Linked DNA regions of Sagittula sp. P11. The protein of the gene in region 1 interacts with the protein of each later gene in a pairwise test. Links are inferred from orthologs where the notes say so. Each region holds a gene or a part of one and is shown on either strand. Other genes may lie near its edges. The genes, in order: CDO87_RS00975 and nifS.

What was found.
Region 2: the proteins of CDO87_RS00975 (region 1) and nifS interact in binary tests that used the Escherichia coli proteins (3 or more experiments, as listed by UniProt). The link is inferred for Sagittula sp. P11 from one-to-one orthologs.

The regions. Positions count from the first base shown.
Region 1 is NZ_CP021913.1:192,418-199,344, reverse strand. Bases 795-3,680 are described here. They hold CDO87_RS00975 (sulfurtransferase TusA family protein), read right to left. Parts: upstream 2,406-3,680; coding sequence 2,184-2,405; downstream 795-2,183. Other genes in these bases: CDO87_RS00965 (hypothetical protein), read left to right, coding at 3,382-3,680; CDO87_RS00970 (cytochrome c biogenesis CcdA family protein), read left to right, coding at 2,546-3,292; CDO87_RS00980 (ribonuclease E/G), read left to right, coding at 795-2,070. In the rest of the region: more of CDO87_RS00980, read left to right, coding at 1-794; more of CDO87_RS00965, read left to right, coding at 3,681-4,617; CDO87_RS00960 (cytochrome P450), read left to right, coding at 4,614-5,975; CDO87_RS00955 (fructose bisphosphate aldolase), read left to right, coding at 6,210-6,927. UniProt on the Escherichia coli protein: Sulfur carrier protein involved in sulfur trafficking in the cell. Part of a sulfur-relay system required for 2-thiolation during synthesis of 2-thiouridine of the modified wobble base 5-methylaminomethyl-2-thiouridine (mnm(5)s(2)U) in tRNA.
Region 2 is NZ_CP021913.1:3,374,943-3,381,883, forward strand. What follows is about bases 1,430-4,329. They hold nifS (cysteine desulfurase NifS), read right to left. Parts: upstream 3,531-4,329; coding sequence 2,328-3,530; downstream 1,430-2,327. Other genes in these bases: nifV (homocitrate synthase), read right to left, coding at 1,430-2,282; nifU (Fe-S cluster assembly protein NifU), read right to left, coding at 3,543-4,329. In the rest of the region: modA (molybdate ABC transporter substrate-binding protein), read right to left, coding at 1-49; nitrogenase stabilizing/protective protein NifW, read right to left, coding at 46-378; cysE (serine O-acetyltransferase), read right to left, coding at 406-1,113; more of nifV, read right to left, coding at 1,110-1,429; more of nifU, read right to left, coding at 4,330-4,571; CDO87_RS16440 (iron-sulfur cluster assembly accessory protein), read right to left, coding at 4,584-4,904; CDO87_RS16445 (hypothetical protein), read right to left, coding at 5,129-5,575; CDO87_RS16450 (nitrogen fixation protein NifQ), read right to left, coding at 5,565-6,125; fdxB (ferredoxin III, nif-specific), read right to left, coding at 6,109-6,414; CDO87_RS16460 (CCE_0567 family metalloprotein), read right to left, coding at 6,411-6,620; CDO87_RS16470 (NifX-associated nitrogen fixation protein), read right to left, coding at 6,903-6,941. UniProt on the Escherichia coli protein: Master enzyme that delivers sulfur to a number of partners involved in Fe-S cluster assembly, tRNA modification or cofactor biosynthesis. Catalyzes the removal of elemental sulfur from cysteine to produce alanine.

The DNA.
Region 1 (6,927 bases):
GAAGAGCGCGGCAACAAGGGCGCGGCGCTGACGACCTACCTGTCGCTTGCGGGCCGTTACTGCGTGCTGATGCCGAACACCGCCCGGGGCGGCGGCATTTCCCGCAAGATCACCAACGCCACCGACCGCTCGAAACTGAAGGCCATCGCCAACGAGATCGACGTGCCGAAGGGCGCGGGCCTGATCATCCGGACCGCGGGCGCCAAGCGCACCAAGACCGAGATCAAGCGCGACTACGAATACCTCCAGCGCCTGTGGGAGCAGATCCGCGAACTGACGCTGAAGTCGATCGCACCGGCGAAGATCTACGAGGAAGGCGACCTGATCAAACGTTCGATCCGCGACCTCTACAGCCGCGAGATCGACGAGGTTCTGGTGGAAGGCGAGCGCGGCTACCGCGTGGCCAAGGACTTCATGAAGATGATCATGCCGTCCCACGCCAAGAACGTGAAGAACTACACCGACCAGATGCCGCTGTTCGCGCGCTACCAGGTCGAATCCTACCTGGGCGGCATGTTCAACCCGGTGGTCCAGCTCAAGTCGGGCGGCTACATCGTCATCGGCGTGACCGAGGCGCTGGTGGCCATCGACGTGAACTCCGGCCGGGCGACCAAGGAAGGCTCCATCGAGGAGACCGCGGTCAAGACCAACCTGGAGGCCGCTGAAGAGGTGGCGCGCCAGCTGCGTCTGCGTGACCTCGCCGGTCTCATCGTCATCGACTTCATCGACATGGACGAGCGCAAGAACAACGCCGCCGTCGAGAAGAAGCTGAAGGACAAGCTGAAGACCGACCGCGCCCGCATCCAGGTGGGCCGCATCTCGGGATTCGGCCTGCTTGAGATGTCGCGCCAGCGTCTGCGTCCGGGCATGATCGAGGCGACCACGCAACCCTGTTCGGCCTGCCACGGCACCGGCCTGATCCGTTCCGACGACAACATGGCGCTGCAGATCCTGCGCCAGATCGAGGAAGAGGGCGTGCGGCGCCGGTCGCGCGAAGTTCTGGTGAAGTGCCCGGTGGGCATCGCCAACTACCTGATGAACCAGAAGCGCGAGCACGTCGCCATGATCGAGGCGCGGTACGGCATGGCCGTGCGCATCGAGGGCGACCCGCATCTGATCGCGCCCGACTTCTCGATGGAGAAGTTCAAGACGGCGACCCGCTCCGTACCCGAAGCGACCGCGCCCGTGGTGTCCGTCGACACCTCGATCATGGATGCCATCGACGAGGCGGCCGAAGCCGAGGAGATCGAGGCAGATGTCGAGGAGATGGAGGAGCAGCAGTCCTCCGGCGACGACAACGGCAACGATCAGGGCAGCGACGACAAGCCGAAGAAAAAGCGGCGTCGGCGGCGTCGTCGGTCGAAGTCCAAGGACGGCGACCAGTCGCGTGACGATCAGGACGACAACGGGTCGAACGACGGCGAGTCGGACAATGGCTCCGGCGATACGGACAGCGGTGACGACGACAGCGACGCGGCCGAGGGTGGCGACACCGGCGGCAGTGACGAGGACGGTCAGGACAGCGGCAAGAAGAGCTCGAGCCGCTCGCGGTCACGCTCCCGTTCGCGCAGCCGGACGTCCAAGCCGAAGGAGCCGGTCGAGGCGTCTTCCGAGGGTGACGCCAACGGCGATGCGCCTGCCGAAGCGGTGGCCATGACGGCCAATGCTCCGGCCCCGGTGGAGGCAGAAGCCGCACCCGAGGCCCCGGCAGCCGCCGAGCAGACGGCCGAGCCGGTTGCCGAGACAGCCCCGGAAGAGGCCCCTGCCGAGGCGCCCGAAAAGTCGGCGGAGCCGCAGCCCGCAGCAGCGCCGGAGGCCGTGTCCGAGGACGAGAAGCCGAAGCGTGCCCGCACCCGGGTCAAGGCATCTGACGTGATCGCGCAGGTTGTGGGGTCGCCGGTCGGTGGCTCGGCAGAGGCCGCGGTCAACGCGGAGCCGGTCGAAGAGCCCGCCGCCGAGGCAGAGCCCGAAGCCGCACCGCAGCCCGAACCGGAAACGGTTGGCGAGACCGCGGGCGACGACGACGAGCCGAAGAAGAAAAAGCGCGGTTGGTGGTCGCTGGGCCGCTGAGGCCCGCCCATTCCGTGAACAGAAAAACCGCCGCGTGCAGACGCGGCGGTTTTTTCATGCGCGCCCGGTGGGTTGGGACGTCACGCGGCCTTGCGTTTCGCGGCAGGCGAAGGTCAGACCTTGCGGACAATCCATGTCATGGTCGCGCCGTCCTCTGACTGGCTGTCCAGCACGTTGCCGGATTCGGCGCAGAAGTGGGGCACGTCGATCACCGCGGCCGGATCGTCGGTGATCAGGGTGATGGTCTCCCCTGCCGTCAACGCCTGCAGCCGCTTGCGCAGCTTGAGGACGGGCAGGGGGCAGAGCAGTCCGGTGGCGTCGAGTGTCTGGGTCATGTCCGTGTCGTAGCGCCTTTGCCGCCGCTCTTGAAGGGGCTTGCGTGAAGGGGGTGCGGGCCGGTCTGTGACGATGCGTCCACGGGGATGTGAGCAACCCCGGCGTGACGCCATCCGCGCTTTGCCATATGTCCGGGAACATGTTCGGAATCGATCTCATCGACGCATCCCTGATGCCCGCCATGTTCGTGGCGCTGCTGGCGGGGCTGGTGTCCTTCCTCAGCCCCTGCGTGCTGCCCATCGTGCCGCCGTACCTGGCTTTCATGTCGGGCCTGTCGCTGAACGAGATGCAGGAGGGCCGCAAGCGTGGCAAGGTCGCACTGGCGGCGCTGTTCTTCGTGCTGGGGCTGTCGACGATCTTCGTGCTTCTGGGGTTCACGGCGTCGTGGCTGGGGTCGTTCTTTCTGACGAACCAGGTGCTCTTGGGGCGGATCGCGGGGGCGGTGGTCATCGTCTTCGGCTTGCATTTCCTGGGCGTCTTCCGGATCGGGTTCCTCGACCGGGAAATGCGCATGGAGGGCGGCGAAGGCGGATCGGCCTTCGGGGCCTATATCCTCGGGCTGGCCTTTGCCTTTGGCTGGACGCCCTGCATCGGCCCGCAACTGGGCGCGATCCTGTCGCTGGCCGCGACGGAGGCCTCGGTGGCGCGGGGCACGGTCCTGCTGGCGGTCTACGCGGCGGGGCTGGGCATTCCCTTCCTGCTGGCGGCGATCTTCCTCGGCCGCGCCGTCGGGCTGATGAACCGGATGAAGCGGCACATGGCCATGATCGAGAAGGTCATGGGCGTCCTGCTGATCGTGGTGGGCGTGGCACTCCTGACCGGGGCGTTCTCGGCCTTCTCCTTCTGGTTGCTCGAAACTTTCCCCGGGCTCGCGACGCTGGGGTGACGCGCGGCACCTTGCGGCGAAATCGCCCCTCGCCACGCCTTACTGTTGCCTGAAACCGCGGTTATCCTGCCTGACAGGAGAGATTGCGCATGGCACAGCAGGACCGCGACCAGAGCCGCGACGGGGACGTCAGGACGCGCCGGGTGTTCTACATCCCGGGCTACGATCCCATTCATCCGCGCCGCTACCGCGAGCTCTACCGCAAGGAGGGCGCCGCGCAGGCGGAGGTCTCGGGCTACGAGATCGGCCTGAAGCCGAAGCGCACCGGCGGCCCCTATGGCTGGCATGTCGAGGCGACGATAGACGGCATACCGGTCGCCGCGGACGTGGAGGTGCTGGTCTGGTCCGATATCGTGCGCGACAGCATGTCGAACTCCATCCCCGCGACCTACGGCCAGCTTGTGCGCACCGCGTGGGAATACATCGCCACGGGCGCGCTGTTCCGGCTGATGCGGCTGAGGAAAGGGCCGGTGATCGCCGCGCTCTATCCCATCGGCGCGCTGCTTGTGCAGGCGCTGGTGGCGCTGCTGGCGGTCTGGCTGTGCGGCTGGGCCGGCAGTTTCGCCGGACCCTGGGGCGCGCTGGCCGGGACCATCGTCGGCCTCGTGCCCGGGGTGATGGTGCTGCGCTGGTTCCGGTCCAAGGACGGCAAGTTGTTCGCTTACTACCTGATGCACGACTACGCCTATTCGGCCCGCTACCGGGGCGCCAATCCCCCGGAGCTCGAGGCGCGCATGGCGGAGTTCGCCAAGATCATCGCCGGCGCGCTGGCAGAGGACCATGACGAGGTGCTGGTTGTCGGCCATTCCTCCGGTGCGCATCTGGCCGTCTCGATCCTCGCTGACCTGATCCGGTCGGGGCGGGTTCCGGCGAACGGTCCGAAGCTCGGGTTCCTGAGCCTCGGGCAGGTGGTGCCCATGGTGTCCTTCCTGCGGGGTGCCGACCGGCTGCGGGCCGACCTGCACTACCTCTCGGCGCGCGACGAGCTGACCTGGGTCGATGTCACCGCGCCGGGGGACGGCTGCGCCTTTGCGCTCTGCGATCCGGTCAGCGTCTCGGGCGTGGCCCCGGAGGGCAAGCGCTGGCCGCTGGTCTTCTCGGCCCAGTTCACCCGGTCGCTCAGCCCCGAACGCTGGAAGGAACTGAGGTGGAAGTTTTTCCGCCTGCATTTCCAGTACCTCTGCGCCTTCGACCGGCCGCTCGACTACGACTATTTCCAGATCACTGCCGGACCGCTCAGCCTTGCGGCGCGCTATGCCGGGCGCCCGCCCTCGGCCAGCCGGATCGACCGGGCGGTCTCCAAGTACACGAGCATGGCGGCATGACGGACGACAGGGTGCCGCCGAAACCGGCGGCGCGGCCCGACAAGGTGTCGTTCAGGCGGTATGTGAAGCTGTTCCGGCAGGACATCCTGTCGGCCCAACCGGCGAAGCTCTATCGCGCGTGGATGGCAGAGTTCCGGACGCCGTTCTTCCGGTCTTACCTGATCAATCAGCCCGAACTGGTCACCAAGGTGCTGAAGGAACGGCCCATGGACTTTCCGAAGTCCGACCGCATCGGCGAAGGGCTGCGCCCGCTGCTGGGGGAGTCGGTGTTCCTGACCAACGGCGCGCAATGGCAGCGGCAGCGGCGGATCATCGACCCGGCCTTCGAAGGCGGTCGGCTGAGGGAAACCTATCCGGCGATGTGGGAGGCGGCACAGGCGGCGCTGTCGCGGCTGACCGTCCGCGCGGGCGAGGTGGTCGAGATCGAGGAACAGACCAGCCATGCCGCCGCCGACGTGATCTTCCGCACGCTCTTTTCCATCCCCATCGAGGATGAGACGGCCTCGGCTGTGTTTCACGAGTTCCGCGCCTACCAGCGCACCCAGCCGATCCTGAACCTGGCCGCCTTCATCCCGGTGCCGCGCTGGGTGCCGCGGTTCTTCCGGCGCGACACGAAGGCCGCGGCCCGGCGCATCCGCGGCCTGATCGCCCGGCTGACGGAGGCGCGCGCCGCCGAGATCGCGGCAGGCACGGCACCCGACGACCTCGCCACCAAGATCATGACCACCCGCGACCCGCAGACTGGAGAGACCTTCACCGCCTCCGAAATGGTCGATCAGGTGGCGATCTTCTTCCTTGCGGGGCATGAGACCTCGGCCTCTGCGCTCGGCTGGGCGCTGTACCTGATGGCGCTTTACCCCGAGTGGCAGGAGCGGGTGGCCGAGGAGGCGCAGGGGCTGCAGACCGGCGACTTTGCCGAGATCGGGCGGATGCGGGTGTCGCGCGACGTGTTCCGCGAGACGCTGCGCCTTTATCCGCCGGTGCCGATGATGGTGCGCGAAACGACCTGCCCGGAGCGGTTCCGCAACCGCGACGTGCCCAAGGGGTCGCAGGTGGTGCTGTCGCCCTGGCACCTGCACCGGCACGAACGGCTGTGGGAGCGGCCCGACGCCTTCGACCCGGGGCGCTGGCAGACGGAGAACGGCCGGGCCTGCGGGCGCGACGCCTTCATCCCGTTTTCGGCCGGGCCGAGGGTCTGCACCGGGGCGGGGTTCGCCATGGTGGAGGGGCCCTTGCTTCTGTCGCTGCTGTTGCGCGACCTGAAGGTGTCGTGCGTCGAGGGGCGCGATCCGGTGCCGGAGGCGCACCTGACGGTGCGGGCGCGCGACGGCATCTGGCTGCGGATCGACAGGCGCTGAACCTTTCCCGTCCTACGGTTCTGCCACCGGGGCGCCTGCACGGAAGGGTGGCAGGGCGCGTGTGCGGCGCCGTCCTGCCCTGAAATCCGCCAAAGCCTGGGCATCCCCTGGCCGATCGTCGCGGCCCGGATGCGCAGCCTGCCACATTTAGCGTTAACAGTTTCCGATGCCTCTAGGTTTGCCCGGAAACCCGCGTTAAGCGTTGGGCGATTGAATTTCAGCCGGGAGAGGGTGATGGCAGATTTCGCGAAGATGAAGGCGCAGATGGCCGAGGGGAAGGGCTTCATTGCGGCGCTCGACCAGTCGGGTGGCTCGACGCCGAAGGCGCTTAAGCTCTATGGCGTGACCGAGGACATGTACGACGGCGAGCGCGCCATGTTCAACGAGATCCACGCCATGCGCACGCGCATCATCAAGGCGCCGGATTTCACCTCTGACAAGGTCATCGGCGCGATCCTGTTCGAACGCACCATGCGCGGCACCATCGACGGCAAGCCGGTGAGCCAGGTGCTGTGGGAAGACAACGGTATCGTGCCCTTCCTGAAGATCGACAAGGGCCTTGAGGACGAGGCCAACGGCGTGCAGCTGATGAAGCCGATCCCGGGCCTGGAAGATCTGCTGAAGGACGCCGAGGGGTTCGGCGTGTTCGGCACGAAGGAACGTTCGGTCATCCACGAGGCCAATGCCGAGGGCATTGCGGCGGTCGTCGCCCAGCAGTTCGAGGTCGCCCGCACCGTGCTGTCCTGCGGGCTGGTGCCGATCCTCGAGCCGGAGGTCAACATCAAGTCGTCCACCAAGGCAGAGGCCGAGGCCATGCTGAAGGACGAGATCGCCCGCCACCTCGACACCCTCGAAGACGGGCAGGATGTCATGCTGAAGCTGTCGATCCCGACCGAGGTGGGGCTTTATGACCGGCTGGCAGAGCATCCGCGCGTGATCCGGGTGGTGGCGC
Region 2 (6,941 bases), 3.2 Mb from region 1 along the record:
CGGCCTGCGCGGCCCCCGCCAGCAGACAGAGCGCCGCCGCGCGGATCATTGCGCCACCTTCAGGCTGTCGATGACCACGAACTTCGCCTTCAGCTTGGCTTCCTCGTCGCGGAACACCTTGAAGACCTTTTCCTTCAGCGGCGTGCTCTCGACGAAGTCGCCGTAGGCGCGCTTCAGTTCCGCCCGCGCGGCGAGGAAGATCGCATCCTCGTCCTGCCCGGCAAGGTCCAGGTCCCGCAGGTAGCTGCCGAAACGGCGCATGATGTGCAGGCGGGAGACGTTCAGCACCTCCTGATCGAACGGCAGCAGCAGGTAGGTGAAGATGTCCTCGGCGGAGGAAAGGGTGTCGATGGTCTCCAGGACGGTTGTCTCGGTCATGTGTGTCTCCTTCGCGGTCAGGTTGGATCAGTGGGGGAGGTGGTCCTGCGGCGGTGGCGTGCAGCCGCTTTCCGCGGCGCGTAGGGCGGCGTCGCGGGCGGCGAGGCGCGCTTCGAGGAAGGCCACGCGGTCGGCCAGCCGCGCGAGGCTGCGCCCGACCGGGTCGGGCATCAGGTGATGGTTCAGGTCGATGCGGTAGGGATCGCGCGAGGCCTGGCGGGTCTGCACGATCCGCGCGGGGATGCCGACGACCGTCGCCTCCGGCGGGACGTCCTCGACAACGACGGAATTCGCGCCGACCCGGGCGCCTGCACCTATGGTGACCGGCCCGAGGATCTTGGCACCCGCCCCGACCATGACCTCGTCGCCAAGGGTCGGATGGCGCTTGCCGGGCGACCATGACACGCCCCCCAGCGTCACCCCGTGGTAGAGCGTCACGTCGCGGCCCACTTCGGCGGTCTCTCCGATGACGACACCTGCGCCGTGGTCGATGAAGAAGCCGGGACCGATCCGCGCACCGGGGTGGATGTCGATGCCCGTGACCATCCGGGCGAGGTAGGACATGATCCGCGCGGGCGTCTTCAGCCGTTTCGTCCAGAGGGCATGCGCGGCGCGGTGGGCCAGCATGGCGTGCAGGCCGGGATAGGTCAGCGCCGTCTCCAGCCGCCCGCGGGCCGCGGGGTCGCGCTGGCGGATCGCGGCAAAGTCGTCGCGGATGAAGGCGAAGCGCGTCATGACTGTCCCCCGGCCATCATCGCGGAGCGGCTGGCCCGGGTGGCGAGCCGCGCGAGTTCCTCGGGCGCGAGCGGGCGCTTGGTGCGCGTCGCGTGGGCACGGAGCAGGGGTTTCAGGCGGCTGAGCAGTTCGTCGCCCGAGGGCAGGCCCGCCGCCTCCAGTGCGGCGCGCAACCCGGCAAGGCCCGAGTGCTTGCCCAGAACGATCTGCCGCTCGCGCCCGAAACGGCCCGGTGCGCAGCGTTCGTCCTCGTAGGTGTCGGCCTGCTTCAGCAGCGCGTCGACGTGGATGCCTGCCTCGTGGGCGAAGGCCAGCGGCCCGGTGATCGGCTTCGATGCCGGCAGAGGACGCCCCGAGGCGCGGGCGACGGTTTGCGACAGGGCGGCCAGGGCGCGCAGCTCGATCCCGGTGTGAATGTCGTTGGCGGCCAGCGCGGCGGCGACCTCCTCCAGCGCGGCGTTTCCCGCCCGCTCGCCCAGCCCGTTGACCGTGACCGAGAGGTGCGTGGCACCGGCGTGGGCTGCCATCATCGTGTTGGCCGTCGCCATGCCGAAGTCGTTGTGCGCGTGGATTTCCAGCGGCAGGGAAATGCGCGTGCTCAGTTCCGCCACCAGCCGGTAGGCGCCCATGGGATCGAGGATGCCCAGCGTATCGGCGATGCGGAAGCGGATCGCGCCCGCGGCCTTTGCCACCGCCGCCAGTTTGGCGAGGAAGGTCGGGTCGGCGCGGCTGGCGTCCTCTGCCCCGACAGAGACCGACAGCCCGGCCTGCGTGGCGCAGAACACCAGCGCCGCGGTTTCGCGGAGCGCCCAGTCGCGGTCCTGCCGCAGTTTGCCGGAGAGCTGGCGGTCAGAACTGGGAACGGCGAAATGCACCCGCCGTACGCCGGTCTTCAGCGCCATGTCGAGGTCGGTCATCCGCAGCCGGCACCAGGCGACCGGCACCGCGCAGGTCAGGTCCTGCGCCAGCGCCCGGATCTCTGCGACCTCGTCGTAGCCCATGGCGGGAATGCCCAGTTCGACCTCTGCCACGCCCGCCACGTCCAGCGCCCGGGCGATGGCACGCTTCTCATGGAAGGAGAAGGCAACGCCGGCGGTCTGTTCGCCGTCGCGCAGCGTGGTGTCGCACAGGGCGACGGCATTCGGCGTACAGAGCGGAGCGTGGTACATGGCGGGTTCCCCTTGACGGTGTTTGCTGCACGAAATCGGGCGGTTTCAGGCGTATTCCGGCTGGAAGCCGTCCGGTTGCGCACCGTCCCCGGACCAGAACGGAGACATGGCGCGCAGGCCGGCGATGATGCCGGGCATGACCTCCAGCACGTAGTCGATCTCTTTTTTGGTCGTTTCTCTCGATAGGGAGAAACGGATCGCGCCGTGGGCCGCGGTGAAGGGGATGTTCATGGCGCGCAGGACGTGGCTCGGTTCCAGCGATCCGGAGGTGCAGGCCGACCCCGAAGATGCCGCGATCCCGGCGGCGTTCAGCTTCAGCAGGATCGCCTCGCCCTCGATGTACTCGAAGGCCACGGTGGCGGTGTTGGGCAGGCGGTCATGCGGGTCGCCGGTCAGGAAACAATGGCCGATGCTGCCGATCAGGCCGTTGGCCAGCCTGTCGCGCAGCGTTGTCATGCGGGCCATGTCCTCTGCCATGGTCGACATGACCATCCCGGCGGCGCGACCGAGGCCGATGATCGCCGGGGCGTTCTCCGTTCCGGCACGGCGCCCGCGCTCCTGGTGGCCGCCGCGCAGCAGCGGGCGAAAGCGGGTGCCCTTGCGCAGGTAGAGCGCGCCCAGCCCCTTCGGCCCGTGCAGCTTGTGCGAGGACAGGGAGAGCATGTCGATCTCGGTGTTCCTGAGGTCCATCGGAACCTTGCCCACCGCCTGCACCGCGTCGGTGTGGAAGAGCGCGCCGTGTTCGTGCGCCATCTCCGCGAGACCGTCGACCGGAAAGATGGTACCCGTCTCGTTGTTGGCCCACATGAAGGACACCAGCGCTACCTTGTCGGAAAGCGCGGCGCGGTAGGCGTCGAGGTCGAGCCGCCCCAGACCGTCGACCGGAATGCGGTGCACCACCACGCCCTCGTGTTTCTCCAGCCAGTCGCACAGCGACAGGATGGCGGGGTGTTCGACGGCAGAGGTGACGATCTCGTTCCGGCCCGGCATCACCTGAAGGGCAGACCGGATCGCGGTGTTGTTCGATTCAGTGCCGCCGGAGGTAAAGATGATCTCGTGGTCGAACTCGGCCCCGATCAGGGCCTGCAGCGACCGCCGGGCCTGCCGGAGCGCGCCGCCGACTTCCGCCCCGAAGGCATGGATCGAGGATGCATTGCCGAACTGCTCCGAGAAGTAGGGCAGCATGGCCTCGACCACCTCGGGAAAGACGCGGGTGGTGGCATTGTTGTCGAGATAGATGGGGGGCATCCTTGCGTCTCCTTACGTCTTCGCCACGGGCATGACGCGCACGGGGCGGCCAAGCGCGTCGCTGATCTTTTTCTGGATTCCGCCGAGCGTCTGGGCGGCCAGCTGGCAGCCGGAACAGGCGCCGGTCAGATGGACGAGCACGAGGTTGCCTTCCATGTCGACAAGCTCCACGTCGCCGCCGTCGCGGCGGAAGACCGGGCGCAGCTCTTCGATGATGCGGGCGGCAGCGATCGCCTCTTTCGCCGGGCTCAGGGCGGCAGGCGCCGGGGCGGCGGGAGCGGCGGGTTTCTCTGCCACGGCCAGGCCACCCTCCGGCATCGCGATCTGCACCGGGGCCGAGGGCTTGGCCGGGGGCATGGGCGCGGGCGCCATGTCGGGGATGACAAAGCCCTGCGCCTTCTTCTTCATGGGTTTCGGGGCCGAGCCGAAGACATGGGCCTCGTCCGCACGAAGGGCGCCTTCGGCGACCATTGCGGCGTTCACGTCGGCCAGCAGCTCCTCGAGCGGTTCGCGGCAGGAGTTACAACCGCCGCCGGCCTTGGTGTAGAAGGTCACCATTTCCAGCGTCGTCAGTTTGTTGCCGCGAATGGCGCGTTCGATCATCCCGGCGTCGACGCCGAAGCACTTGCAGATCAGCGCGCCTTCCTCGTGGTCGTCCCCGTCCACCTCTTCGCCGGTGTAGGCGGCGACGGCGGCCTGCAACGCTTCCTGCCCCATGACGGAACAGTGCATCTTCTCCGGCGGCAGCCCGTCGAGGAAATCGGCGATATCCTGGTTGGTCAGGGTCTTCGCCTCGGCGATGGTCTTGCCGATGATGAGCTCGGTCAGGGCCGAGGACGAGGCGATGGCCGACCCGCAACCAAAGGTCTGGAAGCGGGCGTCCTCGATCACGTCGGTCTCCGGGTTGACCTTCAGCATCAGCTTCAGGGCGTCACCGCAGGACAGGCTGCCCACTTCGCCGACCGCATTGGCATCGGCCAGCGCGCCCGCGTTCCTCGGGTTGAAGAAATAGTCCTTCACCTTATCGGAGTAATCCCACATTGGCCGCGCTCCTCAGCAGAAGGACTTGCCGCAGCCGCAGGAGCTGGAGGCGTTGGGGTTGTCGAAGACGAAGCCGGAGCCTTCCAGCCCGGCCACGAAGTCGATGGTGGTGCCGCTCAGGTGCGGCTGGCTTTCGGGGTCGATCAGCACGGTGACTTCGCCCGCGGTGACGATGGCGTCGTCCGGCTGGGCGGTCAGCTCCAGTGCCATGCCGTATTTCATGCCGGCGCAGCCGCCGCCCTGCACCATGACGCGCAGCCCGGCGACGGGCTGGCCAGCGCCGTCGATGGCCGTCTTGATGGCGCTGCGGGCGGGTTCGGTGATCTCGATCATTGTGCCTTCTCCTGTCCGGTCTGTCGGTTGGTCCTGCGGTTGTTAAAGCAAGGACCGTGCCATCCGGTCTTTCGCCGGGTTTTCAGCGGCTTGCCCGCCATTGTCGGGAACGGACAAAACCGATTGGACGGAAGCCGACAGTCGGTTGGCATGTTCTTCGCACTGTCCGCTTCGGGGGAGAGCGGGGGACCGAAGGCGCCGTGCCTGTGACCCGGCAGGGCGCGTCAGTCCCCGCCCGCGGCCTCCAGATGGTGCAGCAGCCACGCCCCGCCGAAACGGTCCGTCGGGTCGAGCCGTGCGGTGTGCGCCAGCACCGCGCGCGCCTCGTCCAGCGCGCCCAGCCGGGCAGCGCAATAGCCCTGAGCGATCAGCGCCTGCATGTAGAGGCCGGGGGCGAACTCCATCGCGCTGAACGCGGCGTCGCCGGGCCGCACCGCCCGCCAGTCGGTGGCGATGTTGAGTTGCCGGGCGGCGTGGGCGACCAGCACCCCGGCATGGTCGCGGGCCTGCGCGTAGTCGTGGGCGTAGAAGGCAAAGCGGTAGGCCGCCAGCCGCACCTCCGGATCGTGCGGCGCGGCCTTCAGCGCCCGGTCGATGGCGGCGGCGCTCTCCACCGGCCTTGTCCGGGCCGCCTCCGCCCCGGCCAGCAGGTCCGCGGCATCAATCGGCAAAGCAGTCCGCCCGTTCGTCGCAGTCGTCGCAGGTGGGCGAGAGGCACAGCGCGAACCCGGTGTCGGAACAGATCTGCCGGTAGAAGAATTTCTTCCAGCGCATGTTCTGCGCGTTGGCGGCCTTCAGCCCCGGCAGGTGCCGCGCGATCAGCTCCGAAAGCGCGTCACGCGAGACGAGGCCGAGGTCTTCCCAGAGATGCCGTCCTTCCATCGCGCGCCGCGCGAGGATCTGCGCCAGCCAGCGGACCTCCGGCGACGTGGTCCGTGCGCGCCACAGGATCAGCGTCGCGATGGCCTGCTGGTCGGCAGGGCGGTCGGGGGCAGGCAGGTCGAGGTCGGGCAGGGCTGTGCCGGGCGCCCAGGTGTCGCGCAGCGCGGCGAGGTCGGCCCCCGACAGCCCCAGCCGCTCGGTCAGGGGACCGAGACCGGCCTCCCGCTCTGCCAGCGCCCGGTCGAGGATGCAGGCCATGTCGGAAATGGTCGGCATCGCCGCGGCGAGGTGGCCCGCCGGGGCCCTGCCCGTGGTGGAGGGTTCAGTCCAGTGCCGCATGGGTCTGGCAGTCGGAAGGGCAGACGCGTGCACAGGCGCCGCAGCCGATGCAGTTGTCCGGCCCGATCATGTGCATCACCGACTTCACGATCTCGTCCTCGACGTCGTCGTATTCGTCGGTGCCGGGTCGGACGAGGGTGCCGTCCTCCGTCAGGCCGTGCAGGGTCATCACGTCCCGGCCGCAGACCTTGAAACATCGCCCGCAGCCGATGCACTTGGCCGGGTCGATGGACATCAGGAACTCCGGCACGTAGGCCGCGCCGCCCCGGGTATAGGCCACGACGCTCATGCCCCGGCCTCCGCCTGCTTCGCTGCCTTGAGATCCCTGCGGGCGGCGGCCAGTTCGCGGAACACCTCGTAGGTTTCCTGTGCCACCCCGGGTATCTTCTCCCAGTCGGTTGGCAGTTCTTCAGAGAGGTCGTGCAGGTTCATCTTGGCGTCGGTGGAGCGCATCGACAGCCTCTTCACCTTCTTTTCAAGCTCTTCGACAGTCATGGCGGGGTCCTTTCGTCAGCATCCGCGCAGGTGGCGCGAGAGGGGCGTGCGTCCCCGCGGCCGCGCCAGCACGACCGGAGGCGCAGGTTTCACGGTGCAGGCGCAGGCGGTCCGGGCGGACTGCAAGGGACAGAGCGGCCTGATCTGCACGTAGGGGCTGCAGCAGCGCGGCGCGGTCTCCGCCTCCTCCGGGGCGGCCGGACAGGGGGCCTTCGCCGCCGCGCGCGGCCTCAGCCACGTCAAGGGCGTGAACCGCTCGGGAAGACGCGGCAGCTCCATCTCTCAGGCCTTCGCGGCGTCGGGATAGGCCTCGATGGTCTC